Regions from separate parts of the Allobosea spartocytisi genome, predicted to be linked through region 2. Evidence: predicted binding sites of a transcription regulator. Region 2 holds the regulator's gene; each other region holds the start of a gene.
The links. Region 2 encodes PhoB, which activates phosphate uptake and scavenging genes when phosphate is short. Its sites were predicted from a motif close to TGTCATNNANCTGTCAT; they were not measured.
Positions count from the first base shown of each region.

Region 1: a site for PhoB is predicted at 6,142-6,158, ahead of IED13_RS08590 (alkaline phosphatase). Genes of this name have one in related genera too.
Region 3: a site for PhoB is predicted at 7,434-7,450, ahead of IED13_RS00510 (Orn/Lys/Arg family decarboxylase). Genes of this name have one in related genera too.

Region 1 is NZ_JACXWY010000004.1:217,817-227,718, reverse strand. It holds gene IED13_RS08625 (chemotaxis protein CheA) at 1-785, opposite strand, end outside; gene IED13_RS08620 (response regulator) at 796-1,155, opposite strand; gene IED13_RS08615 (STAS domain-containing protein) at 1,161-1,475, opposite strand; gene IED13_RS08610 (response regulator) at 1,558-2,025, opposite strand; gene IED13_RS08605 (methyl-accepting chemotaxis protein) at 2,080-3,582, opposite strand; gene IED13_RS08600 (superoxide dismutase) at 3,857-4,603, shown strand; gene IED13_RS08595 (MFS transporter) at 4,718-5,932, opposite strand; gene IED13_RS08590 (alkaline phosphatase) at 6,216-7,961, shown strand; gene IED13_RS08585 (hypothetical protein) at 8,037-8,504, shown strand; gene IED13_RS08580 (ABC transporter ATP-binding protein) at 8,482-9,192, shown strand; gene IED13_RS08575 (FtsX-like permease family protein) at 9,192-9,902, shown strand, end outside.
Region 2 is NZ_JACXWY010000015.1:48,808-58,709, reverse strand. It holds gene pstC (phosphate ABC transporter permease subunit PstC) at 1-825, shown strand, start outside; gene pstA (phosphate ABC transporter permease PstA) at 844-1,725, shown strand; gene pstB (phosphate ABC transporter ATP-binding protein PstB) at 1,765-2,571, shown strand; gene phoU (phosphate signaling complex protein PhoU) at 2,594-3,313, shown strand; gene phoB (phosphate regulon transcriptional regulator PhoB) at 3,326-4,024, shown strand; gene IED13_RS20465 (SpoIIAA family protein) at 4,077-4,463, opposite strand; gene IED13_RS20460 (LysR substrate-binding domain-containing protein) at 4,520-5,431, opposite strand; gene IED13_RS20455 (amino acid ABC transporter permease) at 5,634-6,533, shown strand; gene IED13_RS20450 (amino acid ABC transporter ATP-binding protein) at 6,530-7,324, shown strand; gene IED13_RS20445 (ABC transporter substrate-binding protein) at 7,424-8,254, shown strand; gene zapE (cell division protein ZapE) at 8,475-9,653, shown strand; gene IED13_RS20435 (TetR/AcrR family transcriptional regulator) at 9,824-9,902, shown strand, end outside.
Region 3 is NZ_JACXWY010000001.1:111,313-121,214, forward strand. It holds gene IED13_RS00475 (transporter substrate-binding domain-containing protein) at 1-506, shown strand, start outside; gene IED13_RS00480 (ABC transporter permease) at 526-1,251, shown strand; gene IED13_RS00485 (ABC transporter permease) at 1,254-1,955, shown strand; gene IED13_RS00490 (ABC transporter ATP-binding protein) at 1,952-2,725, shown strand; gene IED13_RS00495 (GntR family transcriptional regulator) at 2,736-3,458, shown strand; gene IED13_RS00500 (homocysteine S-methyltransferase family protein) at 3,455-4,366, shown strand; gene IED13_RS00505 (GNAT family N-acetyltransferase) at 4,466-5,005, opposite strand; gene IED13_RS00510 (Orn/Lys/Arg family decarboxylase) at 5,021-7,390, opposite strand; gene IED13_RS28500 (MurR/RpiR family transcriptional regulator) at 7,564-8,040, opposite strand; partial or broken gene IED13_RS29300 (hypothetical protein) at 8,240-8,335, opposite strand; gene IED13_RS00520 (ABC transporter substrate-binding protein) at 8,570-9,613, shown strand; gene IED13_RS00525 (ABC transporter permease) at 9,640-9,902, shown strand, end outside.

The sequences.
Region 1 (9,902 bases), on a different contig from region 2:
CAGCAATCGGTGACGTCGAGCGTCTCCAGCGGCGGCACCTTACTCAGGTCGCAGCGGATCGCCACGATGTCATCGGCCGGCAGCGAGCCCAGCACCACGCGCGGCTCGATGACACGGCGGAAGAGATCGGTTTCGGGTGCGATGCGCAGCCGCACGTCGCGGCCGGGCTTGGCCGCGGATGCGAGCGCCATCCGAGCCGCAACGGGTTCGTCATCGTCCCAGCCATCGTCATTGGCTTTGGCCGGCGCCGCGACGGTCTTCGCCTCGACCATGGCGAGCAGGTTGCCGAGAGCGGCCAGGCCCGGAGGCGCCTCATCAGCAGCGGGAGCAGGCGAAGTTGCTGGAAGCGCGGCAGCGGGCGTGGCCGCCGCCGGCGCAGCCACCGCTGGCGCCGCCTGTGCACGCGGCTCCTGGCCAACCTGCTCCAGAGCGGCGAGAAGATCGGGCCGTTCGGTCGCGGGTTCGTCGTTCCGCGCAGCCGAAACCAGATCGGCGACCGCGTCCGAGCAGCGCAGGAAGAGCGTGAAGGGCGCATCCTCGATCGCGACGCGGCCCGACCTCAGATGGTCGAGCGAAGCCTCGAAGACATGGGCGAAACCGACGAGCTCGGTGCAGCCGAAGGCCCCCGCCCCGCCCTTGATCGAGTGGATGGCGCGAAAGGCCGCGTTGACGTCCTCCGGATCGCTGGAGCCCTCGTCCAGCGCCTGGAGCTTCTGCTCCAGCGCCCCGAGGAGCTCGTCGCATTCCTGGAAGAAGGTCTGCTTGAGTTCTGCCAACGGATCCATCGGCCGCCCTTCAGTTCTGGTAGCGGGCGACGAGGCCGAGCAGGGTGTTGGGTTCGAAGGGCTTGACCATCCAGGCGCTGGCGCCGGCGCGGCGCCCCTCGGCCTTGATCTCGGCGCCGTTCTCGGTGGTCAGCACGATGATCGGCGTGTTCTGCCCCAGGGGCCGCGAGCGGCAGGCGCGCGTGAACTCGATGCCGTCCATCACAGGCATGTTGAGGTCGGTGATGACAAGATCCGGCTTGAACTGCTCGAACTTCGTCAGGCCGTCCTCGCCGTTCTCGGCCTCCGCGACCTCGTGCCCGGCATTGCGCAAGGTCAGGGTGAGCAGGGCAAGCAGCGTCTTCGTATCGTCGATGGCCAGGATCTTCATGCCTGTCACTCCAGAACGAGGGGGCTTCGAGCGGCATCGAAGCCGATCGCCCGCAAGGATTCGCGGCATTCGGAGGAAGCCGCCTTGAGCGTCACCGAAAGCCCTCGCGCGACGGCGCTGACGGCAGCGGAATGGAGGAGCTGGATCCAGAGACTCGGCAGCGGGCCGGCTCCGGCGCATTCGACGGAGACGCTTTCGTTCTGCTCAAGCGCCACCAGGAGCTGGTTGCGAAAGGCAGCCGCCTCGGAGCGTCCGAGGAAGGGCGGGAGCGAAACGGTGATGACCATGAAGGCGCGACCCTGGATAATGCCCGCAAGCATCGCGCCGGACTGGTAAAAATTTCGCTAAACCACGCCGCCAGCGTCAATCATTCGGGCATTTCGGCGGCAGGGTGTGTGTTCATCAGAACATGTTGTTGCTGATGGCGCGCGGCACCAGCGTCACCACGCCAGCTGTCTCCCGGTATTTGCGCGGTATGTTGATGATGCCGGAAAGATGGACCCATAGATTGTTCGGCGAAATCGGCTTGATGATGATCTCATGCGCGCCGAGCTTCGCCGCCTGGACGACCGAGCGCTTGTCGGCGCGCTCCATCATCACCAGCACGGGTGCCTTGGCGAAGGGCGAGGTCTTCTGCGAGCGGATCGCCGACAGGCATTTCGGCCCGCCATTATCCGGCAGATCCCAGTCGAGAATGACGATGTTCGGCTGCTTCTGGATGAAGATCGCCGCCGCCGAAGGCAGGTCGGCGGCCTCGAAGATGCGGTGAAGCTGCGCCTGATACAGCATCGTGCGGATGATCCGCCGGTAATGCGGACTGGCGTCGATCAGCAGCACGGAGAGGTTTGGAAAGGATGGCGCGATGTGCATGGCGCTGACTCGGAACTCGCTCACTCAACTCGACTGGCCGGAATCGCGGCAGCGCTAGACCTTCAACCCGATGCGGAAGCCGCCCCAGTGCCGGCCTTTCACCATGATCGGCACCGACAGATCCTCCATCACCAGGAACTCCCCGCCGCCCATGTCCCGCCGGTAGCTCTGAAGCAGGAAGGGCTTGCGGTTGCGTGCCGCCGCCAGCCCGGTGCGATCGTCGAAGATGCGGCGGTTGCGGCAATTGGCGTTGTTCCACACCGGGTCGCTGCCCTGTGGTTGCGCATATTTGCGGTTATGCGTCGGCAGGAAGCCGTTGCGATCGACGGCCGCGCAGAAGACGATGCGGTCGTTGGACGCCAGGAGCTTCTCCTGCAGCGGCGGCAGCAGCCGGTCCGTCAATGCGACGAAACGGGTCAGGTATTGCTGCGGGTCCGAGCCCGGTATCGGCGTATAGGATTCATCGAACAGATCGGCGAGGCCGAACTCGCCGCGCGCGAGCCCCTGCTCGAACAGGGTCGCGATGCTGCCGGCCGTCTCGACGGCGGCCGCGATCAGCTCCGACTGCGCAGTCCGCACGCCCGAGGCCGCGATCGAGCCGAGGATGCCTTCGCTGATCGCCACCAGAGCGTCGGTGCGCTGCGCCGCCCGCTCGAGATTCTCCGTCGATCGGTCGACGCCCGCCACCAGAGCGGCAAGGTCCTGTCCGGCTTTGGTGCAGGCAGCCGCGTTCTCCCGCGTCGGCTGCGAAATCGCCTCGATCTCCCCGATGAGCTGGACTACGGAGCGGCCGAAGCTGTCGAGCTCGCCGATCTGCGACGAGATCGTCCGGCTGCCGTCAATGGCGCGCCGCGCCGTCTGCGCATTGTCCTCGCTGCGCCGGGCCAGCCCATCGACCGCGCGCACCAGCATGTCGAGCTGGCGGGCGCTGGCGGCGGTCGCCTCGCGCGTCTGCTCGGCCAGCGCCTTCACCGCGGCCGCGATGACCGCAAAGCCCCTGCCAGCCTCGCCGCTGCGCGCCGCCTCGACACCGGCATTGATCGCCAGCAGCTGGATCTCGCGGGTGATCGCCTGGATCGCGTCGCTGGAGGCGCGCGCCTTATGCGCGTCGGTCACCGCCTGCGCCAGCGCCTGCGACATCGACTGCGCCTCGTCCGAAAGCGTCTCGATGTCGGTCTGGGCCGCGTTCAGCCCGAGCTTGACCGAGCCGGTGACGCGCTCGAGCCCGCTGCGCACGGCGGAAGCCGCGGCCTGGGCGCCCTCCGCCGCCTGCTGGATCGCGTTGTTGGCATGCGAAACCTGATCGACCGCGCCGACGACACGGCGCAGGCCGCTCGTCTGCCCGTCGAGCTGGCGGCTGACATCGACGATGCGCCCCGCGACATCGGTGATCTCGGCGCCCAGCTTGCCGAAGCGCTCCGCGATCTCGCGGACGGCCCGCGCCGCGCCGGTTTCGACCGGCACGGCCTCGCCGGCCGGCAGGGTCGCGGCCGGCGCGGATGCCGCCGGGGCGGGCTCCTGCGGTAGTGCTACGACCTTGAGAGCCTGTGCCTGCATGACGGCGCGCTTCCCGGCTGGATTCCTTCCGGAACGTAGCCAAACGCGGTAAACTGGCGGTTAAGGGCCCCCACCCGCCGCCGATACCGCTAGCCGAGTGCCCTGTAGGATGGCAGCATGCGCGCGCCGCGGCGATGCGGCCTCTGCGGAAGGGCACGGCGGATGACGCAGGAACACCTTCCGTTCCCGCGCGTCACCTCAAGAACAGCCCGACACGACGAGGATCGGAATCCCAACGTCCCCACGACCGCAACCCCTCTGGAGAGACGCCATCATGACCGCAGCCTTCACGATTTCGCGCCGCAGCCTGTTCGCCCTGAGCGCCGGTGTAGCTCTCGTCGCTTCCGCCCCGAAGGTCTGGGCGCAGGCCGCCGCGCCGGCGGCTCCCGCGGGCCCCTTCTCGCTGCCGAAGCGCCCTTACGAGGCCAACGCCCTCGAACCCCATATCGACGCGGCGACCATGGACATCCACTACAACCGCCACCACGCAGCCTATGTCGCGGCCCTGAACGGCGCCGCGAAGGACAATGGCGTCATCGCCAAGGCCACGGTCGGCGAGTTGCTGGCCGATCTCAACCAATTGCCGGAGAGCCTGCGCACGCTGGTCCGCAACAATGGCGGCGGCCATGCCAACCACATGATGTTCTGGGAGGTGATCGGGCCGAATGCCGGCGGCGCGCCGGGCGGCGAGGTCGCGGCCGCGATCACGCGCGACCTCGGCGGCTTCGACAAGTTCAAGGCTGATTTCGAGGCGGCAGGCCTGCGCGTCTTCGGCTCGGGCTGGGTCTTCGTCACGGTCGACAAGGCCGGCAAGCTCAGCCTGCTGCCGCGGCCCAACCAGGACAGCCCCGTCATGGACAAGCAGATGGTGCTGTTCGGCAACGACGTCTGGGAGCACGCCTATTACCTGAAGTACCAGAACCGCCGCGTCGACTACCTCAAGGCATGGTGGAACGTGGTGAACTGGGCGAAGATCGAGGAGCGCTATGCCGCCGCCAAGGCAGGCAAGCTCGCGATCTGACGGTCCGCAGCCGCGCCGTCATTCTCGGGCGAAGCGAAGCGCAGACCCGAGAATCTCCTGCCAAAGATGCTCGGGTCAAGCCCGAGCATGACGGCGCGAGCGTGCCGCCCGCGCCTAATGCCCCACCTTCGTCCCGCCGCCTTCGCTGATCCGAGGCAGGAACCAGGCGAGCAGACCCACAAGCGGAATGAAGGAGCACAGCTTGTAGACCATCTCGATGCCGAGATGGTCGGCGAACTCGCCCAGCAGTGCCGCCGCAAGGCCGCCGAGGCCGAAGGACAGCCCGTAGAAGAAGCCGCCGACGAGCCCGACCCGCCCCGGCAGCAATTCCAGCGCATAGATCAGGATGGCCGCGAAGGCGCTCGACATGATGATGTTGATGATCACCGTCAGCACGCCGGTCCAGAACAGGTCGGCATAGGGCAGGATCAGCGTGAAGGGGAGCGCGCCCAGGATCGAGAACCAGATGATCTTGTTGCGGCCGATGCGGTCGCCGAGCATGCCGCCGCCCACTGCACCAACCGCCGAGGAGGCGAGGAACAGGAACAGCATCTCCTGCGAATGCTGGATCGAGATGCCGAACTTGCCCATCAGGTAGAAGGTGTAGAACGAGCTGAAGCTCGCCGAATAAGCGTTCTTCGAGAACAGCAGCACGATCAGGATGAAGATCGCGAAAGCCACCGAGCCTTTGCCCGGCCGCGCCGCGACAACCTTGGCCGCCGGCTTCGGCGGCCGCGCCCGGTCGAGCCTTGCATAGCTCGCCGCGGTCCAGACCATCAGCATCATCGCGACGAGCGCCGCGACCGAGAACCAGGCGAGGCTCCCCTGCCCGCGCGGCACGATGACGAAGGCCGCGAGCAGCGGCCCGAGCGCCCCGCCCGTCTGGCCGCCGAGCTGGAAGATGCCCTGCGCCAGCCCGTGCTGGCCGCCCGAGGCGTTGCGCGCCATGCGGGTCGCCTCGGGATGGAAGATCGAGGAGCCGATGCCGACGCAGGCCGCCGAAAGCAGCAGGAAGCCGTAGCTGCCGGCATAGGCCAGCCCGATCAGCCCCGACAGCGTGAAGCCCATGCCGACCACCATCGAATAGGGCATCGGATGCTTGTCGGTGTAGAGCCCGACCGCCGGCTGCAGCAGCGAGGCCGAGACCTGGAAGGTCAGCGTAATCAGGCCGATCTGCCCGAAATCCAGCCGGTAGGAATCCTTGATGATCGGATAGATCGCCGGAATCAGCGACTGGATCATGTCGTTGAGCAGATGCGTAAAGCTGAGAGCGATCAGCACGGGCATCATGGCGCGCTGTGCTGTCGAAACCTGGACCGCGGCTGTCATCGGGTTATCGAACGATTCTGAGGTTAGGAAGCTGGCTTACGGTTCCTAGTAGACGATCGCCCCCCTTGCGACAATTTGCGCGCCCCATCGGTGGGAGGGTGGCGGCCATGCACCCGGCACGCGCCTTGCTCCGATGGAGCTGGCCCTGTCGGCCTCGTCGAGGCGCAACAAAGAAACGTAATAATATAACAAATAAAGGTATTCCGAACGGTAATCGTATTGTCATTCGAGCTGCCTAAGCACGGCTCGCCCTTTTTGACCTGACGCGATGGCGGAGATACCTATGCAGGCGCAACGATTGCTGATGATGACGATGGCGGGTGCGCTCGCCGCGGCCATGCCCGCGACGGCCCAGACCATCTACCCGATCAACCGCGCCGAGATCCTCGAAGGTTCGCATTTCGACTTCAAGGTCGAGTTCCCCAACGCCCCGGCCTCCGCCGACGTCAATGTGACGATCAACGGCAAGCCCGCCGCCGAAATCTTCGGCCGGCCGACGAATTTCATCCAGAGCGAGGAAGGCCAGAAGCATTCGGCGCTGTGGCTGCGCGGCGCCAGCCTCCCGGCCGGCAGCTACACGGTCGAGGCGACGCAGGGCACCAGCAAGTCCACGGTGAAGTGGGAGGTCTTCGCGACCGCCCAGCCGCGCCGCGCCAAGAACGTCATCCTCTTCATCGGCGACGGAATGTCGGTTGCCAACCGCACCGCCGCGCGCATCCTGGCGAAGGGCTGGGAAGAAGGCCGCTACAATGGCGAGCTCGCGATGGACGACATGCCGAACATGGCGCTGATCTCGACCTCCGGCACCGATTCCATCGTGACCGACAGCGCCAATGCGGCCCATGCCTACACCACCGGCCACAAGTCCTGTGTCAACGCGCTCGGCGTCTACTGCGCCAAGAACGCGCTGACGCTCGACCACCCCAAGGTCGAGACCATCGCCGAGCTGGCCAAGCGTCGCACCGGCATGGCCGTGGGCGTCGTTACCAATTCCGAGATCGAGGACGCGACCCCGGCCTCGATGGTCGCGCATACCCGTCGCCGCTCCGACTACAACGACATCGTCAAGATGTTCTACGACGTGAAGCCGGACGTGATCATGGGCGGCGGTTCGCCCAACTTCCTCGCCAAGACGACGCCGGGCTCGAAGCGCACCGACGGCGAGGACTTCATCGCGAAGTTCAAGGAGGCCGGCTACACCCTCGCCACCACCAAGGCCGAGATGAACGCGGCCGCCGCCGGCGGAACCAAGAAGCTGCTCGGCCTCTACAATACCGGCAATATCGACGGCGCCTTCGACCTGCGCCTCGCCAAGAAGGGCACGCTCTCCAAGTTCCCGGATCAGCCCGATGTCGTCGAGCAGACCAAGGCCGCCATCGACATGCTGAAGGGCAATCCCGAAGGCTTCCTGCTGATGGTCGAATCCGCCCGCATCGACAAGTACAGCCACTCGCTCGACTGGGAGCGCTCGGTCTTCGACACGATCATGCTCGACAACGCCGTCAAGGTCGCCAAGGACTTCGCCGGCGACCGCAACGACACGCTGATCATCGTCGTGCCGGACCACGCCCACCCGATCTCGATCATCGGCACCTATGACGACGACCGCCCGGGCCAGCTCCTGCGCGACAAGCTCGGCGTCTACGCCGACTCCGTGCCGCCGAACTACGGCCCGGTCGATGCCGAGGGCTATCCCACCAAGGTCGACACCTCGCGCCGCCTCGCGGTGGTCTACGGCTCCTACCCCGACACCTGCGACACCGGCCGCCCCGCCATGGACGGCGAGCGCGTCCCGGCCGTGAAGGGTCCGGACGGCAAGACCAACATCGCCAACGAGAAGGACTGCTCCGGCCCGCTCGCAGCTCGCAAGACCGGCAACCTGCCCTTCGACGCCAATAGCGGCGTGCACTCCGCCGACGACGTCATCCTGACGGCGATGGGCCCGGGCGCGGAGAAATTCCGCGGCCACAAGCCGAACACCTACGTCTTCCGCGTGATGGCGGAAGCGCTGGCGCTCGGCGGCAAGTAAGCCGCGAGGCGCAAGACCGCACACCGACGTGGTACGGTCCCGAGGGCCGTACCACCTTAGCCAGACGAGGTCGCGATGCAGCGCATCCTCCCCCTCCCGTCGTTCTCCCGCCGCGAAGCCCTGCTCGGCCTCGCGGCGGCAAGCCTTTGCGGGCAGGCGCACGCCGCCACGGAGGCCGAGGCGATCGCCTTCGACGGGCTCTACAAATCCTTCGGGGTGCTGGGCTTCCAGTTTTCCGATCGCGTCACGGCGCTGCGTGGCCACGCCGTGCGCATGCTCGGCTACATGGCCCCGCCGCTGAAGGCGGAAAGCCATTTCTTCGTGCTGACGCGCGAACCGTTGGCGATCTGCCCCTTCTGCCAGTCGGATGCCGACTGGCCGGTCGACATCGTCGTGGTGTTCATGAAGGCCGAGACGCCGATGGTCAGCGCCGGACGCAAGGTCGCGGTCACCGGCCGGCTCGAGATCGGCTCCGCCACCGACGCCGAAACCGGCTTCGTCAGCCAGATCAGGATCGTGGATGCCGGCTTCACCCTCGCCTGAACCGGCCTCCGGGCGCCTGACGCTGGAGAACCTTGCGCTCGACCATCGCGACGCCGACGGCCGGCCCTTCCGCCTGATCGACATCCCCCTGCTCGCCATCGAACCGGGCAGCCGCTTCGGTGTCAGCGGCCCTTCGGGCTGCGGCAAGAGTTCGCTGCTGCATCTGGTGGCCGGGCTCCTGCGCCCCTCCCGAGGCCGCATCCTCTGGAACGACCGCGCCGTTTCCGAGCTGTCCGAATCCGGCCGCGACCGCTGGCGCCGTGAGACCATCGGCTTCGTCTTCCAGGATTTTCACCTGATCCCAGAGCTCGACATCGCCGCCAACATCGCGTTGCCGGCGAGCTTCTCCGCCTGGCGGCTGAGCGGCACCGAGAAGGAACGCGCCGCCGCTCTCGCCCACCGCATGGGCCTGCCCGATCCGCGCCGCCGCGCCGCCCTGCTTTCGCGCGGCGAGCAGCAGCGCGTCGCCATCGCGCGCGCCCTTTTCAGCCGGCCGGCTCTGATCCTCGCCGACGAGCCGACCGCGAGCCTCGACGCCGCCCACGCCGCCGAGGTCGCCGACCTCCTGCTCGAAACCGCCACCGAGAGCGGCGCCACGCTGCTCTGCGCCACGCATGATCCGGCGCTGCTCGCGCGCTTCGGCCAGCGCCTCGACCTCTCCCGAACCGCACAGCGCCAAGCCGCCTGATGAACCCTTTCCCCATGATGCTGGCCGATCTGCGCGCGCTGCGCTGGACCGCTCCGGCGATCGTCCTGCTGATCGCGCTCGCGATCGCCACCGGCGTCGCCATCGGCGCGCAGGAACGCGCCCTGCGCCATGGCTCGACCAGCGCCGCCAATGACTTCGACCTGATCATCGGCGCGCCCGGCAGCCAGACGCAGCTCCTGATGTCGGCGGTCTATCTGCAGCCGGACGCGCTGCCGCTGCTCGACGGGCGCCTGCTCAACACGCTGTTCAAGGACGAGCGCGTGGCGCAGGTGGCGCCGATCGCTTTCGGCGACGTCAGCCGCGGCTATGCGATCGTCGGAACGACGGCCGCCTTCGCCGGTCGCTGGGGCTGGATCGCGCCGAGCGAGGGCCGGCTCTTCGCGGCGGAGGGCGAGGCCGTGCTCGGCGCCGACGTTCTCTACAGGCTCGGCGACACGATCACCCCGTCCCACGGCGTCGCCAGCCACGCCGCCACGCCCGGTCAGGCCGACGCAGAAGAGGACGGCCACAAGCATGAGGGCCATGGCTACACCGTGGTCGGGCGGCTGCCCCGCCTCGGCTCTCCCTGGGACCGCGCCATCCTCGTGCCGATCGAGAGCGTCTGGGAGGTCCACGGCCTCGGCAACGGCCATGCCTCCGAGGAAGCCGCGAGCGACGCGCCATTCTGGAAACAGGGCTCGGTGGCCGGC
Region 2 (9,902 bases):
ATGATCGTCGGCGGCTGGCCGGCCTTCCGCGAATTCGGCCTCGGCTTCATCACCTCCAGCGTCTGGGATACGCAGAACGAGCAGTACGGCGCCTGGCCGGCGATCGTCGGCACGCTCTCGACGGCGCTGATCGCGCTCGTCATCGGCGTGCCGCTCTCGCTCGGCATCGCCGTGTTCCTGACGCAGCTCGCCCCGCCCTGGTTCAAGCGGCCGGTCGCGACCGCGATCGAGCTGCTCGCCGCCGTGCCTTCGATCATCTACGGCATGTGGGGGCTGTTCGTCTTCGCGCCGCTCTTCGCGGCCTATGTCCAGATCCCGCTCTCGAATATCGTCGAGGGCATCCCGATCGTCGGCACGGTGCTCTATTCGCGCTCGCCCTCGGGCCTCGGCATCTTCACCGCGGGCATCATCCTCGCCTTCATGATCGTGCCCTTCATCGCCTCGATCACCCGCGACATGCTGGAGCAGATCCCCTCGGTGCTGCGCGAGAGCGCCTATGGAATTGGGGCGACCACCTGGGAAGTCGTGCGCCATGTGCTGGTGCCGCAGGCTGGCGTCTCGATCATCGGCGCGATCATGCTCGGGCTCGGCCGTGCGCTCGGCGAGACGATGGCGGTGACCTTCGTGGTCGGCAACGCCAACCGGCTCTCGGCCTCGATCCTCGACCCCGGCTCGACCATCGCCTCGCGCATCGCCAACGAGTTCAACGAGGCGATGGGCCTGCAGCTCAATTCGCTGATCGCGCTGGGCTGCATCCTGTTCTTCGTCACCTTCGTCGTCCTCGTCATCGCGCGGCTGCTGGTCGCCCGGGTCAAGAAATTCTGAGGTCTGGGTCAGATGAGCATGTCCACCTCTTCCGCACCGGCCGCATCGCACATCGCCTGGGGGCGCGTGCGCCAGTCGCGCCGCACCGCCGACCGCGCGATGAAGGTCATCGCCACCGGCTTCACCTTCTGCGCCATCTTCGTGCTGTTCTGGATTCTCGGCATGCTGCTGGTGAAGGGCATCGGCGGGCTCTCGCTCGCGACCTTCACCCATGTCACGCCCGGGCCGGGCTCCGAGGGCGGCGGCCTCGCCAACGCCATCGTCGGCTCGATCGTGCTGACCTTCCTGGGCATTGCGGTGGCGACGCCGATCGGCGTGCTCGCCGGCACCTGGCTGGCGGAATACGGCCGCGGCTCCAAGCTCGCCAACATCATCCGCTTCATCAACGACATCCTGCTTTCGGCGCCGTCGATCTTGATCGGCCTGTTCGTCTACGTCATCCTGGTCGAGCCCTTCCGCGGCTATTCCGGCTGGGCCGGCGGCGTCGCGCTCGGCATCATCGCGATCCCGGTCATCGTGCGCACCACCGAGGACATGCTCAGCCTCGTGCCCGGCCCGCTGCGCGAGGCAGGCTCGGCGCTCGGCGCGCCGCCTTCCGTCGTCATCACCAGCGTGACCTGGCGCGCGGCGAAGGCCGGCATGGTCACTGGCATCCTGCTGGCACTCGCCCGCATCGCCGGCGAGACGGCGCCGCTGATCTTCACGGCGCTGAACAACAATTTCTGGTTCTCGCCCAATCTCGTCGGCGGCGTTTCCAACCTGCCGGTCACGATCTACCAGTTCGCCTCCGCCCCTTACGAGAACTGGCAGCAACTCGCCTGGGCTGGTTCGCTGATCATCACGATCTCGATCCTGCTGCTCTCGATCATCGCCCGGCGCGTCGTCGCCGGCGGCAAATAAGACTTGAATCCAGCCCGGTCGCGCCCGACCTTGAGGACCATGTCGATGCTTTCGACCCTTGAACTCTCCCCGCAGTCGCTCGATGCCGAGGCTCCCGTCCGGATCGCGGTGAAAAACCTCGATTTCTACTACGGCGAGCACAAGGCGCTGAAGAACATCAATCTCGACTTCCGTGACCGCCATGTCACGGCGCTGATCGGGCCTTCGGGCTGCGGCAAGTCGACCCTGCTGCGCATCTTCAACCGGATCTACTCGCTCTATCCGGAGCAGAAGGCGACCGGCGAGATCATGCTCGACGGGCGCAACATCATCTCCAACGACGTCGATGTGAACGAGCTGCGCTCGCGCGTCGGCATGGTGTTCCAGAAGCCGACGCCCTTCCCGATGTCGATCTACGACAACGTCGCCTTCGGCATCCGCCTCTACGAGAAGCCGCCGAAGTCGGAGCTCGACGACCGCGTCGAGGGCGCACTGCGCCGCGCCGCGCTCTGGGACGAGGTCAAGGACAAGCTGAAGAGCTCCGGCATGGGCCTCTCCGGCGGCCAGCAGCAGCGCCTGTGCATCGCGCGCACCATCGCGCAGAAGCCGGAAGTGATCCTGTTCGACGAGCCGACCTCGGCGCTCGATCCGATCTCGACCGGCAAGATCGAGGACCTGCTGGAGCAGCTCAAGAGCGACTTCACCATCGCCATCGTGACGCACAACATGCAGCAGGCGGCGCGCATCTCGCAGTACACGGCCTTCATGTATCTCGGCGAGGTCATCGAGTTCGCGCCGACCAACACGATCTTCATGAACCCGGCGAAGAAGCAGACGCAGGATTACGTCACCGGCCGGTTCGGCTGAGCGGCGACGGAGGAGGAACCCCATGACCGACCACATCGTCCGCTCCTACGACGCCGATCTCGAAGGCCTTCGCCGCAGCCTCGCCGAAATGGGCGGGATGGCCGAGCGCATGCTCGGCGATGCGACCGTGGCGCTGGTGCGCCGCGACACCACGCTGGCCCAGAAGATCATCTCCGCCGATCAGCGCCTCGACAATCTCCAGCGCGAGGTCGAGGAGAAGGCGGTGCTGACCATCGCCCGGCGCCAGCCGCTGGCCAACGATCTGCGCGAGCTGATCTCCGCCATCCGCATCGCGGCGGATGTCGAGCGTGTCGGCGATCTCGCCAAGAACATCGCCAAGCGCGCCGTCGCCATCTCCGGGCAGTTCCAGCCGCCGCACCGCGCCGTGGTCGGGCTGGAGCACATCAGCCGCCTCGTTCAGGCGCAGCTCAAGGATGTGCTCGACGCTTATGCCGCCGGCAACGAGCAGAAGGCGCTCGAGGTCTGGCGCCGCGACGACGAGATCGACGCGCTCTACACCTCGCTGTTCCGCGAGCTCCTGACCTATATGATGGAAGATCCGCGCAACATCACCTTCTGCACGCATCTTCTGTTCTGCGCCAAGAACATCGAGCGCATCGGCGACCACACCACCAACATCGCCGAGACGATCCACTATCTCATCACCGGTGACTCGCTCGACGCGAACCGGCCGAAGCTCGACACGACCAATATCGAGGTCGAGGCGATCACGGGTAGCTGAGGCTAAGGAATCATGGCGGCACGCATCCTGATCGTCGAGGACGAAGAGCCTCTCACCCTGCTGCTGCGCTACAACCTCGAAGCCGAGGGCTTCGAGGTCGACAGCGTGGCGCGGGGGGACGACGCCGAACTGCATCTGCGCGACCACACGCCCGATCTGGTGCTGCTGGACTGGATGCTGCCGGGCCTTTCCGGCATCGAACTCTGCCGCCGGCTGCGCTCGCGGCGCGACACCGAGCGGGTGCCGATCATCATGTTGACGGCGCGCGGCGAGGAGACCGAGCGGGTGCGCGGGCTCGCGACCGGCGCCGACGACTATGTCGTGAAGCCGTTCTCCCTGCCGGAGCTGACGGCGCGCATCCAGGCGCTGCTGCGCCGGGCGAAGCCCGGCCATGTCGCGGGCCTGCTGCAGGCGGGCGACCTCGAGCTCGACCGCACCACGCGGCGCGTCCGCCGCGCCGGCAGCGAGCTGCATCTGGGGCCGACCGAGTTCCGCCTGCTCGAATTCCTGATGCAGGCACCGGGCCGCGTCTATTCCCGCGCCCAGCTCCTCGACGCCGTCTGGGGCCGGGACGTCTATATCGACGAGCGCACCGTCGACGTGCATGTCGGGCGCCTGCGCAAGGCGATCACCCCTGCCGACGCCAAGGATCCGCTCAGGACCGTGCGCGGCGCGGGCTATGCCTTCGACGAGACGTTCGCCAGAAGCTGACTGCCGCCGGAGCTGACACGCGAGCCGAGCCCCGGCTCGCAGCGCCCGTGCTTCAGGTGTCGGGGCCGCCCTCGATATCGGCGGCCCAGGCCAGGGCGGCTTCGCGCTCGGCCGGCGGGAAGGTACGGATCTCGACGAAGGGGACTACCGGGGCGAAGAGCCGCGCGACGCGATCGAGCCAGCCCTTCTCGACGATGATCGCCTCCTTGGGGAAGCGCCTGAGTTCCCAGAGCTTGCCGAAGCTGTAGCGCGCGTCCTTCCAGGCCGCGGCGAAGGTCATGTCGTCGAAGGCGGTGATATCGGCGAGGATCGCGACCTTCTCGTGCCGGCTCAGCCGGTCTTCGACATCGGCGGCGACGCGCTCGATATCGGCCGGCTCGATGGTGCCGCTGAGCGCGATGGCGAGAACATGGTCGGGAGCCGGAAGAATGGTGATCATGGCGGCCTCCTCCTGTGCCGATGTCAACGCATGGCCGGCCGGGAGGTTGCGGGCGCTCAGGCTGCTCGCGTCGCCGCGTCGAAAGCCGCGGCCTCCGTCCTCAGCCAGGCGATGAAGGCGTCGAGGCCGGGGCGCGAGGGCTGGTCCAGGCGGCGGGTCAGCCAGCAGCCGGTGACGCTGGTGAAGCCGATATCGAGCGGGTTGACCAGCGCGCCCGAAGCCAGTTCCTCGGCGACATAGCAGCGTGGCGCCAGCGCGACGCCGAGCCCCGCGACCGCGGCGCGGATGATGACGGAGTAATAGCCGTAGCGGACGGTATGGGCCGGCACCGCGCCGCGCAGGCCATGCGCCTCGGTGAACTCGGCCCAGAAGGCCGGCATCTGGTAATGCTGCAGCAGCGTCATCTTCTGGATGTCGGCGGCGCGGCGGAAACCGCTCATGCGCTCCAGCAATTCGGGCGCGGCGACGAGGGCGACATCGCGGCCGAACAGATAATGCGCCTCCTTGCCGGGCCAGGGCGGGGTGCCGTGGTTGATCTCGATGTCCGGCTCTTCCGTCTCGTTTTCGCTGACATAGTTGGTGAACTGGACGTCGACGCCGGGATGGGCCTCGGCGAAGACGGGGAAGCGCTCCATCAGCCAGCGCTCGCCGGCGATGGCGACCATGTGCAACCGGATCGGCCGGGCGATGGCGACGCGCTCGGCCAGGCGCATCGCACCGCGTTCCATCTGCTCCAGGGCGGCTTCGGCATAGGGCAGGTAGATCGCGCCGGCCTCGGTCAGCTTGAGGCCGACCGGATTGCGCTCGAACAGCACCGTGCCGAGATGGTGCTCGAGCGACAGGATCTGCTTGGAGACCGCGCTCTGCGTCAGGTTGACGACGCCGGCGGCGCGGGCGGTCGAGCCCAGTCGCGCGACGGTGACGAAGGCGCGCATGGCGGTGGAGGAGGGCGGGGGCCGCAAGGCCATGGGTATTCCGTTTTGGACTAGGCTACCGGAGATCGTTTCGTTTGCTGGCTGCCGGGTCAAGAGGTCATTCTTACGCTTGGGGAGGAGGGGCTCGCATGAATTTGACAATCTGCCCGTGCTGCGGTGGTTTCCGCGGACCAACGGCTTCGCGGTCGATGGCGCTTTCGAGAGCCGCCGGCAAGCCCGTCCGGGAGTGCCGTCGATGAGCCATGCCGTCACCTCGCCGGTCGCCAGCCGCGATCTGGCCGCGATCGCGCGACTCAGGATCGTGCCGCGTCGCTTCTATGGGCGCTGGGTCGCGGCGGCGCTCATCATCGCTGTCCTCGCCTGGATTATCGCCGCCTTCGTCAAGGGCGACATCGCCTGGCCGGTGGTCGGGCAGTTCTTCACCGCGCCCGCGATCCTCTCCGGTCTCGGCAACACGCTGATCATGACGGTCTGCGCGATGACGCTGGGCATCGTGCTCGGCGTGATCTTCGCGATCATGTACATGTCGCCGAACCCGGTGCTGCGCAGCGTCGCGCTGTTCTACATCTGGTTCTTCCGCGGCACGCCGCTGCTGCTGCAGCTCCTGATCTGGTTCAACCTGGCGCTGGTCTTCCCGACCATCGGCATTCCCGGGCTGTTCTCCTGGCGCACGATCGACATCATCGGTCCGTTCATGGCGACGCTGCTCGGGCTCGGCATGAACCAGGGCGCCTATACCGCCGAGGTGGTGCGCAGCGGCATCCTCTCCGTCGATACCGGGCAGACCGAAGCCGCCAAGGCGATCGGCATGACGCGGCTGACGGCGCTGCGCCGCATCGTGCTGCCGCAGGCGATGCGCGTCATCATTCCGCCAGTCGGCAACGAGGTGATCAGCATGGTGAAGCTGACCTCGGTGGCGAGCGTGATCCAGTATGCCGAGATCCTGCGCAACGCCCAGACGATCTATTTCGCCAATGCCCGCGTCATCGAATTGCTGATCGTCGCCGCCGGCTGGTATCTGCTCGTGGTGACGCTGCTGCAGATCGGGCAGTATTTCCTCGAGCGCTATTTCTCGAAGGGACGCGGCGAGAGGCGGGCGAAACGCACCGTCAAGCTCGAGGAGGAGCCGGCATGAGCGCGGTGCAGAACCAGGCGGATGCGGATACCGCCATCGTCACCGTCGCCAATGTCAGCAAGTTCTTCGGTGATCTGAAGGCGCTGAACGACGTTTCGCTCTCGGTCGAGCCCGGCATGGTCCAGTGCATCATCGGGCCGTCCGGCTCGGGCAAGTCCACGCTGCTGCGCTGCATCAACCAGCTCGAGAAGATCGACCAGGGCGCGATCCGCGTCGATGGCGAACTGATCGGCTATCGCCGCGTCGGCGACGAGCTGCACGAGCTGACCGACCCGGAGATCGCGCGCCAGCGCCTCGTCACCGGCATGGTGTTCCAGCGCTTCAACCTGTTCAATCACATGACGGCGCTGCAGAACATCATCGAGGGGCCGCTCACGGTGCTGAAGCGGCCGCGCAAGGAGATCGTCGCGGATGCCATGGCGCTGCTGGAGCGTGTCGGCCTCGCCGAGAAGCGCGACGCCTATCCGAGCGAGCTCTCGGGCGGGCAGCAGCAGCGCATCGCCATCGCCAGGGCGCTGGCGATGAAGCCCAAGCTGATGCTGTTCGACGAGCCGACCTCGGCGCTCGATCCCGAGCTCGTCGGCGAGGTGCTGAACGTGATGCGCGACCTCGCCGCCAGCGGCATGACGATGATCGTCGTCACCCATGAGCTCGGCTTCGCGCGAGAGGTGGCGAACGACGTCGTCTTCATGGACAAGGGCGAGATCGTCGAACGCGGCACGCCCGACACGGTCCTGGTCGCACCGACCCAGGCCCGCACCCGGGATTTCATCGCAGCCGTCCTGAAGTGACGACCGGCGGGATTCTTGTCGTTTTGCGCATGGCTTCAGCGAAAAACCGGTTCCCGCTTCTTCGCGCAATGCTTTGAGTTCATAAGAGGGAGAGACCACATGCTTCGTTTGACACTGACGGCGGCGCTGCTCGCCGCGACCACGCTGGCCGCTCAGGCGCAGACCGTGCCGGACCGGATCAAGACCGCCGGCAAGCTCGTGATCGGGACCCAGCCGAACTATCCGCCGATCACCTCGAAGGACCCGGCGACCAACCAGCTCATCGGCTTCGACATCGAGCTGGGCGAGGCCATCGCCAAGGAACTCGGCCTCAAGGTCGAATGGCAGGAAACGGCCTTCGCCCAGATGCTGCCCTCGATCCAGACCGGCCGCGTCGACATGGCGCTGGCCGGCATGAGCGATCTGCCGGCCCGGCGCGAGCAGGTCGACTTCGTCGATTATCTCGAATCCGGCGCGCAGTTCTACACGGTCACCCCGTTCAAGGACACGGTGAAGAGCCCTGACGACCTCTGCGGCAAGAGCGTCGGCGCCAGCCGCTCGACCAACTGGCCGCAGCAGATCGGCGATTGGAGCCAGGCCAATTGCGTCGCCAAGGGCAAGCCCGCGATCAACGTCGTCGGCACCGAGGGCTCGGTCGATGCCCGCACCCAGCTCAAGACGCAGCGCCTGCAGGGCGGCGTCCAGGGCAGCGAGACGATGAGCCATTTCCAGAAGCTCGAGCCCAACACCTACATCCCGCTCGGCAAGCCGTTCACGACGACGCTGATGGGCATCCCCTTCGCGAAGACGGCCGAGGGCACGCAGCTGCGCGACGCCGTGAAGGCCGCGCTGGAGAAGCTCCAGGCCAACGGCACCTATGACGCGCTGATCCAGAAATACGGCCTCCTCGACAACCCGCTGAAGCCGGTCTCGATCAACAAGGGCCAGTAGTTCCCTCGCGAATGCGCGGCGGCCTCGAAGCCGCAAGCCGAGGTTCGCTTCGCTACCGTCATCCCGGCCGGTCCGTCCGTGCCGGGATGACGTGTTTTTGGGCCGATGAGGCCGGGTGCCGGCCGCGGAGATGGCGGGTGCGATCTCGCCGGGCTTGCGATGGCGGCCGGGCTGCCGTAACCCGGAAGCCTCTTTCCGCGACCCGTCGTTCCCAGCCGCCATGCCAGCCTCGATCACCGACCGCTATGCCGCCCTGGTCGAGGCGGGCGCCATCGAGCGCGATCCGGCCCAGGTCGCCGTCGTCAGGAAGCTCGAGGCGCTGAACGCGGCGCTCGCCGCCCGCCGCCTTGCCCGCAAGGGCAGCGCGCTCGGCTGGCTCTTCGGCAAGAAGCCCGACACCGCCGAGGCGCCGAAGGGGCTCTACATCTGGGGCTCGGTCGGCCGCGGCAAGACCATGCTGATGGACATGTTCTTCGAGTCCGCGCCGGTGAAGCGCAAGCTGCGGGTGCATTTCCACGAGTTCCTGGCCGCGGTGCATGGCCGCATCAACGCCCATCGCCAGAAGATCAAGACGGGCGAGGTCAAGGACGGCGATCCGATCGCGCCGGTCGCGGCGGAACTGGCTGAGGAAGCCTATCTGCTCTGCTTCGACGAGTTCACGGTGACCGACATCGCCGATGCGATGATCCTCGGGCGCTTGTTCACGGCGCTCTTCGCCGCCGGCGTCGTCGTGGTCGCGACCTCGAATGTCGAACCGTCGCGGCTCTATGAGGGCGGGCTCAACCGGGCGCTGTTCCTGCCCTTCATCGATTTGCTTCAGACCAAGGTCGAGGTGCTCAAGCTCGATGCGCGCACTGATTTCCGGCTGGAGAAGCTCGGTGGCGCGCCGGTCTATCACGTGCCGGCCGATGCGAAGGCGAAAGCTGCGCTCGATGCTGCCTTCAAGGGGCTCTCCGGCGTGGCGCAGGGGCCGCGGACCGTGCTCAACGTCCAGGGGCACGAACTCGTGCTGCCGCAGGCGGCCGGCGGCGTAGCGCGGGCAAACTTCGTCGATCTCTGCGCCCAGGCCTATGGCGCCTCCGACTATATCGCGCTGGCGCAGCGCTTCCACACGCTGGTGCTCGACGATATCCCGATCCTCGATTTCGACCGACGCAACGAGGCCAAGCGCTTCATCATCCTGATCGACACGCTCTACGAACATCATGTGAAGCTCGTCGCCTCGGCGGCGGCCGAGCCGCATGAGCTCTATCACGCCAGGCAGGGGCGCGAGGCCTTCGAGTTCGACCGCACCGTCTCGCGGCTGATCGAGATGCGCTCGGAGGAGTATCTCGCGATGCCGCATGGCCGGCCGGATTCGGCTGCGAGCGGCGACACCACCGGGCTGGTCGAGACGTGAGTTTTACCGCCGACAATGGATGGGTGGTCATCCCGGGCAAGCTGCGCAGCAGCGCCGACCCGGGATCCATGCCTGAACCTTGCTCGGTCGCGCTCCGGCATGGACCCCGGGTCAAGCCCGGGATGACGGCGTGGTTGCGTGCGAACCCTAAATCGGAGCGCCGCTGAGCCATGCCGCAGCGCGAGCCGAGCGAGACACGCATCCTCACGGTCGCCAGCGAGCACCTGCGGACGTTCGGGCTGAAGCGCT
Region 3 (9,902 bases), on a different contig from region 2:
GCTCGGGCTTCGCGATCATGAAGGAGGGCAGCATCAAGTCGCTGCCCGGAACGGGCGCGCCACGTGTCCCCTTCACGGATGAGGCCGCCGCCAAGACGGCGATCGACGAACTGGCGAAAGCGCTGACCGGCAAGACCGTCGCGGTACAGGTCGCCACGATCCAGAACGACGTCCTCAACCGCTATTTCAAGGACGTGGTGACCGTCCGCACCTATCCGTCCGGGCCGGATACCTTCCTGGACCTGAAGAGCGGCCGCGTCGATGCGGTGATGGCCTCCCAGATCAACATCCAGGCGAGCGCGAAGAAGTCGAATGGCGAGATGATCCAGTCCGGCTATCTTTTCACGGGCGGCCTCCTGGGCGTCGGATCCGCGGTCGGCCTGCGCAAGGGCGATCCGGAGCTGAAGGAGATGTTCGACAAGGCGCTGAAGTCGACCATCGACGACGGCACGCTCAAGAAGCTGGCGCTGAAGTGGTTCGAGATGGACATCACGCCCGCGAGCTGACGCGGGCGAGCCGAACGGGATGGACGACAGCCTGACATTGCTGGGCTTCGGCCCGGAGGGCTGGGGGCACGCGCTGCTGAACGGCGGGCTGATGACGCTCGCCGTATCGGCCTGCGCCTTCGCGCTCGGGCTCGGCCTCGGCACGCTCTGCGCCTGGGCGCGGATCGCGGGCTCAGCGCCCGTCCGGCGCCTCGCGCAGGGCTATGGCGTGGTGATGCGCGGCATTCCCGACCTGCTCGTCATCTACCTGTTCTATTTCGGCGGCCGGCAGATCGCCTCGGTGGTCGCCAAGCAGTTCGGGCATGTCGGCCCCGTCGAGATCAGCGGCTTCGCCGCGGGGTGCCTGGCGATCGGCCTGCTCTCCGGCGCCACGCAGGCGGAAGTCCTGCGCGGCGCCTTCCACGCCATCGCGCCCGGAACGCTCGAGGCGGCGCGCGTCACCGGCATGGGCCGCTGGACGATGTTCCGGCGCATCATCGCGCCGCTGGCCCTGCGTACCGCGCTGCCCGGCCTCGGCAACCAATGGCAGTCGGTCATCAAGGAATCCGCGCTGGTCTCGGTCACCGGGTTGGTCGAGACGTTGCGCGCCGTCACGGTGGCGGCAAACTCGACCGAATTGCCCTTCCTGTTCTTCCTCGCCGGCGGCGCGATCTATCTCGCCATCACGACGATCTCCGGGTTCCTCTTCCGCATCGCCGAATGGCGCTCCATGCGGGGGCAGGCCGCGGCGAGAACCGGGGGCTAGCGATGGATTTCGCCTTTATCGCCCAGATCTTTCCCAAGCTGCTCGCCGGCCTGCCGCTGACATTGCTGCTGGCGGTCCTGTCGTTGCTCGGCGGCGGCCTGATCGCGCTCGGGCTGTCGGGCCTGCGCGCCACCTCCTGGCTCGGGGCGCGGATCGCCGATTTCTACGTCTACATCTTCCGCGGCACGCCGCTGCTGATCCAGATCTTCCTGATCTATTACGGGCTCGCCCAGTTCTCGGCGGTGCGCCACTCGCTGCTCTGGCCGCTGCTGCGCGAACCTTATGTCTGCGCCGTCCTCGCCCTGATGCTGAACGATGCGGCCTACACTTCGGAAATCCTGCGCGGCGGTCTTCGCGCGGTGCCTTCCGGGGCGATCGAGGCGGCTCGCGTTTCCGGCATGACGCGGCTGACCATGCTGCGCCGGATCGTGCTGCCTCTCGCCTTCCGGCAGGCGCTGCCCGCCTATGGCGCGGAGATCACGAGCATGGTCAAGGCGACCTCGCTCGCCAGCGTCGTGACGCTGATGGAGATCACCGGCATCGCGCGTGCGGAGGTCTCCGAAACCTACCGCGCCATCGAGATCTTCCTGTGCGCGGCGGCGATCTATCTCGTCCTGGTGACAGTGATCGCGCGGGCGGTGGATCTGCTCGAGCAGCATCTCTCCCCCTATCGCCGACCGACCGACGCACGGAGCGTGGCATGACGCCGATCACGGTCAAGCTGACCGATATCCGAAAGAGCTTTGGCGGCCAGGAGGTGCTGCGCGGGATCGATCTCGCCGCCCGAGACGGCGACGTGATCGCCATCATCGGTGCCAGCGGCTCGGGCAAGAGCACGCTGCTGCGCTGCATCCCCCTGCTGGAGATCCCGGACCAGGGCGAGGTCAGCGTCGGCGATGCGCAGATCCGCATCAGGGATGCGGGGCATCGCTTCTCCCGTGCGGAGCGGCAGACCGTCCGCAGGCTGCGCGGCCAGCTCGGCTTCGTCTTCCAGAGCTTCAATCTCTGGCCCCATATGACGGCGCTGCAGAACGTCATGGAGGTGCCGCTCCACGTCCAAGGGCGGCCGCGCGCGGAATGCCGCGAGGAGGCTGAGGCGATGCTCGCCAAGGTCGGGCTCGCCGACAAATTCGACGCCTGGCCCGCCCATCTCTCCGGCGGCCAGCAGCAGCGCGTCGCGATTGCGCGCGCGCTTGCGATGCGGCCGCGCGCGCTGCTCTTCGACGAGCCGACCTCGGCGCTCGACCCGGAACTGGTCGGCGAGGTGCTGCGCGTCATCCGCGCGCTGGCCGAGGAAGGCCGCACGATGCTGATCGTGACCCATGAGATGACCTTCGCGCGCGAGGTCTCGAATCACGCCATCTATCTCCAGGATGGTCGCGTCGAGGAACAGGGCCCGCCCGAGCAGGTTTTCCTCGACCCGCAATCCGAGCGCTGCCGCCGCTTCGTCGGCATGCAACGCGGCGGACAATGAGGACCGGACCGTGCCCCTGACGGACGACCAGCAACCGATCGAACGGCTCAGCCTCGCCGACATGGCGATGCGGCGCCTGCGCGACGAAATCGTCCGCGGTCGCCTGGCACCCGGCGAGGTGCTGACGGAAATCGCGCTGGCGGGGCGGCTCGGCGTCGGGCGCGGGACGGTGCGCACCGCGCTGTTCGCGCTGGAGGCCGACGAGCTGGTGGTCCGGGCACCCTATTCGAACTGGCGCGTCCCCAGCCTCAACGCCCAGGTGATCTGGGAGATCTACACCTTGCGCGAGGCGATGGAGGGTCTGGCGGCCCGCATTCTCGCCGAGCGCAGCGAGGCGCAGCCCAAAAGCCTGATTGCCGCCGCCTTCGCGCGGCTGGCGCCGGCGGAAACCGGCTCGGTCGATGACCGCGTCGCGGCCGATCTCGGCTTCCACCGGGCGATTGTCGATGCGACGGGCCATCGCCACCTGATTAAGCGCTACAACGCCCTGTCGACGAAGATGGAGTGGCTCTACCGCTGGTCCGAGACGCATTGGCCCGCGCGTTTTCCGCTCGAAGCCGATCATCGCGGGCTGTTCGAGGGCGTGATGCACGGTAGCCCGGATGAGGCCGAGCGTGCCGTGCGTGCCCATATCGCGCCCAGCCTCGCCGCCGATCTGGAGGGGCAGCATGCCCTGGTTTCGGCGGGCGGCGCAGGGGCCGAAGGCGAATTCAAGAAGAGCGATCTGGCATGACGGACAAGGTGGTCGTCCTCGATGGCGGCATGGGGCGCGAGCTGAAGCGGATGGGTGCGCCCTTCCGGCAGCCGGAATGGTCGGCGCTGGCGCTGATGGAGGCGCCGGAGACCGTGCTGGCAGCGCACCGCGCCTTCATCGAGGCGGGCGCCGAAGTCATCACCACCAACAGCTATGCGGTGGTGCCGTTCCATATCGGCGAGGCGCGCTTCACGCAGGACGGCGCGAGGCTTGCCGCCCTGTCGGGCGAATTGGCGCGCCGCGCCGCGGAGGAGGAAGCGCAGCGCAGCGGCCGCAAGATCACCGTGGCCGGATCGCTGCCGCCACTGTTCGGCTCCTACCGCCCCGATCTGTTCGATCCCGCGCGGGCTCCGGCCATGCTGGCGGTGCTGGTGGATGCCCTGCTGCCATCCGTCGACCATTTCCTTGCCGAAACGCAAAGCTGCATCGCCGAGGCGCTCGCGGCTTGCGCGGCGGTGCGCCCAACCGGCAAGCCGATCTGGGTTTCCTTCACACTGCAGGACGATGGCACTGCCGGAGAGGCCCCCGCCCTCCGTTCGGGCGAAGGCGTCGCCGAGGCCGTCGCGGCGGTCCGCGCTGCCGGCGCCGCCGCCGTGCTGTTCAATTGCAGCCAGCCGGAGGTGATGGGCCCGGCTGTCGCGCTCGCGCATGACGTTCTCGGAGAGAGTGGAATCCCGATCGGCGTCTACGCCAACGCCTTCCCCGAGAAGACCGGGGAAGCTGCGGCAAATGAGGGGCTGAGCGACCTGCGCGAGGATATCGTGCCGCTTCGCTACCGCGACTTCGGGCGGGACTGGCACCGCCGCGGCGCCCGGATCATCGGCGGGTGCTGCGGCATCGGACCGGATTCCATTTGCGAGATCCACCGCGCGTTCCGCGCCGATTGAGCTTCCATGCGGTGAGCGGTGTTCCACAGCACGCGCGACGCGGGAAATTCCCTACGGCTGCGCGAATGATGGCTTTCCGACCGAATTCGCGGACAGGGGCTACGGGATCGGCTGCGTGGCCCCTGCCCCGAGCGAGCGCTGCATCATGACGCTGTCGGCCCAGCGGCCATAGCGATAGGCGACGCCCGGCAACAGGCCGACCCGGGTGAAACCGAAGCGCTCGTGCAATGCCAGCGACGTGCTGTTCTCCGCGTCGATATAGCCGATCATCTGGCGGAAGCCGGCGGCGGCGCAGGCGTCGATCAGCGCCTGCATCAGCAGCCGCCCGATGCCATGCCCGAGATGCTCGTGGTGGACGTAGATCGAGTGCTTCACCGTGAAGCGGTAGGCCGGCCGCTTGCGGAACAGCACGACATAGGCGTAGCCCACGACCTCGCCACTGCGGGTCGCCACCAGATGCGGCAGCTTGCGGTTGCGCAGGTTCTTGCGCCGGTCGCGCAGATCGTCCGGCTGCGGGGTGCCGGTATCCTCGACACCGGCCTCGATGCCGTGGCGGATATGCCGGCGATAAATCGCCAGCATGGGCTCGACATCGTCGTCGCGCGAGGGGCGGATGATGACGGGGCGGTCGGTTTCCATGAATCGTCGCGATCCTCAGCCCTGCGCCTGCTCGCTGACGACATAGGTATGGAGCCGCACCTGCCCGGCGGCATCGACCTCGCGGTAGATGCCCTGGATCTCGACCTCGAAGCCGGGGAAGGCATTGAAGCAGGCTTCGAACATCTTGAGATAATCGATCATCGGCTTGGCCCGCTCGGTCAGCCGCTCGCCCGGCACGATGGTGGCGATGCCGGGCGGGTAGACGACGAAGGGCGTCGTCGCGATCCGCCCGGCGATGGCGTCGATGGGCAGATAGTCGACATCGTTGCGCGTCAGGCAGCGCGCCGCGTCATGCGGTGACATCGCCATCTCCGGCAGGTGCTCGGGCGAGAACTGTCGGCTCTGCAGCCCGCTGACGTCATGGTCGCGGAAGAAGCGATGCATATCGCCGCAGAGATCGCGCAGCCGCACGCCGCCATAGCGGCCGGGCCGGCGCCGGTAGAATTCCGGAATCGCGTCTTCCAGCAGGGCGTTGTCGTCATGCAGCTTCTTGAAGGCGACGAGCCCGCTGATCAGCGTGCCGGCCTTGCTGGCCTCGACGCCGGGCGTGAGCAGGAAAAGCAGCGAGTTCAGATCGTTCTTCTCGGCGACGATCCGATTCTCGCGCAGGAACTGCGCGACGATCGGCGCGGGGATGCCATGCTCGGCATAGGCGCCGGTCTCGCGGTCGAAGCCGGGGGTCAGCAAGGTCAGCTTGTTGGGGTCCGTCATCGCGAAGCCCGGCTCCATCTGCGTGAAGCCGTGCCAGCTCGCATCCGCCGCGAGCTGCCAATAGGCAGGGTTGCTGGCGAGCTGGTCGGTAGAGACCATCTCCCAGGCGACGTCGTGGACAGCCCCCTCGCGCGCGGCATCGGCGATGCTGACCCGGTCCGGCACGAAGGGCTCGAAGAACCAGCGCCGCTCGGGCCGGACCTCCTTCTCCTCGAATTCGCGTCGCACGGCCCGGATCTTCTTGCGCAGCTCGATGCCGAGCCGGATCGTATCGTCCCAAAGCACCTCGCCGGAGCGGCCCTTCATCATCTGCGCACCGACATCGAGCGAGGCGAACAGCGGATAGAAGGGCGAGGTCGAGGCGTATTGCATGAAGCTCTCATTGAAGCGTCGATGCTCGACCCGACGCTTCTGGCCCTTGATGTGCCTGTCCTTGATATGGATCTGCGAGGCCTGGCTGAAGCTCGCGAGCTGCTTGTGGGTCGATTGCGTCGCGATGATGCCGGGCGACTCCGGCCCCAGCCCCGTAAGCCCCATGGCGAAGCGACCGGCATAGAGCGGGTGGAACTTCATGAAGCCGGCCCAAGCCTCGTCGAAGAGGATGTACTCGCAGAGATGCCCGATCTTATCGAGGATCATCTGCGCGCTGTGGATCGTGCCGTCATAGGTGCATTGCTCGACCACGGCGACGCGGAACGGGCGCGGCTTCTTCCAGGCATCCGGGTCCTTGACCAGCGGATTGGTGCAGATGCGCTCGCGCAGCGCCTCCTCGTCGAAGCTCTCCCAGCGCATCGGGCCGATCAGCCCCCAGGCATTGCGCACTGTGGGGATGTAGACCGGAATGCCGCCGGCGATCAGCAGCGCGCCGTGATGGGCAGCCTTGTGGTTGTTGCGGTCGAACAGGACGAGGTCGCCATCGGTGACCAGCGCGGCGAGCGCGACCTTGTTCGAGGTCGAGGTGCCGTTGAGGACGAAGTAGGTCTTCTCCGCCCCGAAGATCTGGGCCGCCTCCTTCTGCGCCTTGAGTGCCGGACCTTCGTGGGTCAGGAGGTCGCCGAGATCGAGCACGGAATTGTCGAGATCGTCGCGGAAGACCGCCTCGCCGAGATGTTCCATGAACACCCGGCCGATCGGGCTGCGGCTGTAGAACACGCCGCCATTATGGCCCGGACAGGTCCAGAGATGGTTTCCCTCTTCGGCATAGTCGACGAGGGCGCCGAAAAACGGCGTCTTCAGCGTGTCGGCATATTGCTTCAGCCGGCTGATCAGGCTCTTGGCGATGAAGGGCGGGGTCTCCTCCGAAAGGAAGATATAGCCGTCGATGAAGTCGAGCACCTCGACCGGCACGTCCTCGAAGCGCTTGCGGCGGATCAGCAGGATGATGGGGAAGTCGAGGCCGCGCCGGCGCATCAGGTTGATCAGCGCGGCCGTCTTGCCCTCCAGCCCCTTCTTGCCCCAGTCGACCACCATGCAGCCGATGGCGGCATCGGTCTGGACCGCGATCTCGGCATCTTCGAGCTTTCGCGCCTTGACGACCTCGAAGCCCGATCGCTCGATCTCCTCGACGATCTGATGGAAGCGGATCCCTTCGAGATCCTCGGCATCGAAGTTCGGCGTTGCGAACAGGAAGGTGAAGCGCCTGAAATAGTCCATACCGGCTCCGCTGAGCATGAACCCGCAGCATTGGGTGAGTTTTACGACAATTCGGCGACTGCCGCTCCGGCCGAAGCCGCGGCGGGCGGGCGCCCCGCGGGCCGGAGAACGAGTTTCCAGGATGGGCGTCTCGATGCCGACAGAACAGTTTGCCGCAGGACCGATCCGGAAGGCTAGAACCGCTTGGTCGAGAGCACGTCGAAGGTCTTGCCGATCGTCGCGACGGCCTTGTCATAATCGGCCAGCGACAGGCAGGCGATCAGGGCGTCGATGATGGCGAGCTGGGCGATGCGGCTCGTCATCGCCTCGGTGCGGAACTGGGTCTCGCGCGCCATGGTGTTGAGGACGATGTCGGCATAGGCGAGCAGCGGCGATTTGCCGAAATTGGTGATGCAGATCGTCATCGCCCCGGCTTCTCGCGCGAGCCTGGTCGCGGTGACGGTCTCGTGCGTCGAGCCCGAATGCGAGATCGTGATCGTCGCGACATCGGGGCCGGTCAGCGAGGCACTGATCGCCTGCACATGCGAATCGACCACGACCTTGGATTCGACGCCGACGCGCAGGAGCCGGTAATTGGCGTCCTCCGCGATCGGGGCGGCGCTGCCGATGCCGTAGAGCTCGACGCGGCGCGCCTTGCGGATCGCCCGCAACAGCGCGCTCCATCGCCCCCCTGTCGAGCACCTTCATGGTGTCGTGCAGCGCCTGCAGATCGCTGCGGAAGACCTTCTCGATCACCGTCCCGGTGTCGTCCGCGCGGGCGAGATCCTCGTGGATGAACTGCACCGGCTGCACGAGATCGCGCGCCAATGCGATCTTGACCTGCTGGAAGCCGCGCGCGCCGAGCTGGCGGCAGAGCGAGATCACGCTGCCCTCGCTCGCCTCCGCCCGTTCGGCCACCTCCATGACCGACATGGCGGTCAGGTCATTGCTACGAGGCCCATTCATAGGGCGAACCCATGCGATGGGCCGCGCGCATCATGGTGGCGTCCGCCCGCAGACCCAGCATCAGGCTGAACGAGGCATTCCTTCCTGGAAGGCATCACGGAGTTGGAAGGTTCTTCGTCTTTGCGTTGTATCTTAAAAAGAACATTCGTTTGACTTAACAAACGATCCTTTTGCAAGATTTGGGGAGTCCGGCGCTGGTCGCCGACGACCGTGAATTTGCAGAAGGTGACGACCATGGCCGGCACGACGGGGCACTCCAAGCACTTCGAAGCGAGCCGCCGCGCGGTGCTGAAGGTGTCGCTGCTGCTGCCGTTCATTCCCTCTGCCGCTCGCGACGCAGCGGCTCAGGGGGCGCTTCCCCAGCAGATCCCCGCCGGGACGAAGCTGGTGGCGGCCGATCAGAACGAGGCGCTGCAGACGCTGATCCGCGCCTCGGGCGTGCAGGCGAAGCTCTCGAGCAACGTAACCTATGCCAATTTCCTCGGCGGTCCGGCGATCCTCGAAGCCTTCCGGGCCGGCGCGCTCGACCTCGCCACCGTCGGCAACACGCCGCCGATCCAGGCGCATGCCGCCGGCGAGAAGATCCCGATCATCGCCGCGCGCGTCTCCTCCGAGACCGATTACTTCCTGGCCGTGCGTCCCGGCCTGAAGATCGACAGCCTGGAGGAGCTGAAGGGCAAGAGCATCGCCTATGGCGAGGGCACCGGACGCCAGCCCTTCGTGCTGAATGCGCTCAAGCTCGCCGGTCTGACGCGCAAGGACGTCAAGCTCGTGCCGCTTCGGGCTGCCGACTTCCCCGATGCGGTCAGGACCGGCCAGGTCGATGTCGCGGCGCTCAACGAGCCGCATTTCTCGCGCTATCTCGCCGACTTTGCCGATCGCGGCGCCAGCGCGTTGCCGAAGGCGCAGAACGACCGGCTGCCCAGGAGCCTGACCTATCTCTACGCCAGTCAGAAGGCGCTGGACGACCCGGCCAAGGCGGCAGCGATCCGCGAATTCGTCGCCGGCTGGATCGATGCCAGCCGCTGGTCGCACCAGAACGTCGATGCCTGGGTCGAGGCCTACTACGTCAAGCGCCAGAACCTGAAACCGGCCGATGCCCGCAAGATCGTCGAGTCGGAAGGCGAGTTCCAGTTTCCGCTGCTGGCCAGCCTGATCGCGAAGCAGCAATCGCTGATCGACGTGATCCACGAGGCCGGCGACCTGCCGAAGCGACTCGATGCGCGCGAGGAATTCGACCTGCGCTTCGACGAGATCATCGCCGCCAAGACCAACTGACACCCTGGCCGAGACGGATGGACGCCATGAGTCTCATCACCTATGCCACCGGCTTCCAGCCCAGCGCGGAAACCGAAAGGCATCCTGTCGGAACGCAAGCAGCGCGGCCGCCGCAACTGGCGCCGTCGCGCCTGCCGCGGGGCGGCATCCTGTTCGGGCCGGTTGCATTGGTCGCGATCTGGGAACTCGCCTCGAGGATCGGCTGGCTCTCGCCGAAATTCCTGGCGGCGCCGTCGACGGCCGTCCTGACCGGCATCGAGCTCCTGAGCAACGGCACGCTGGCCGACCA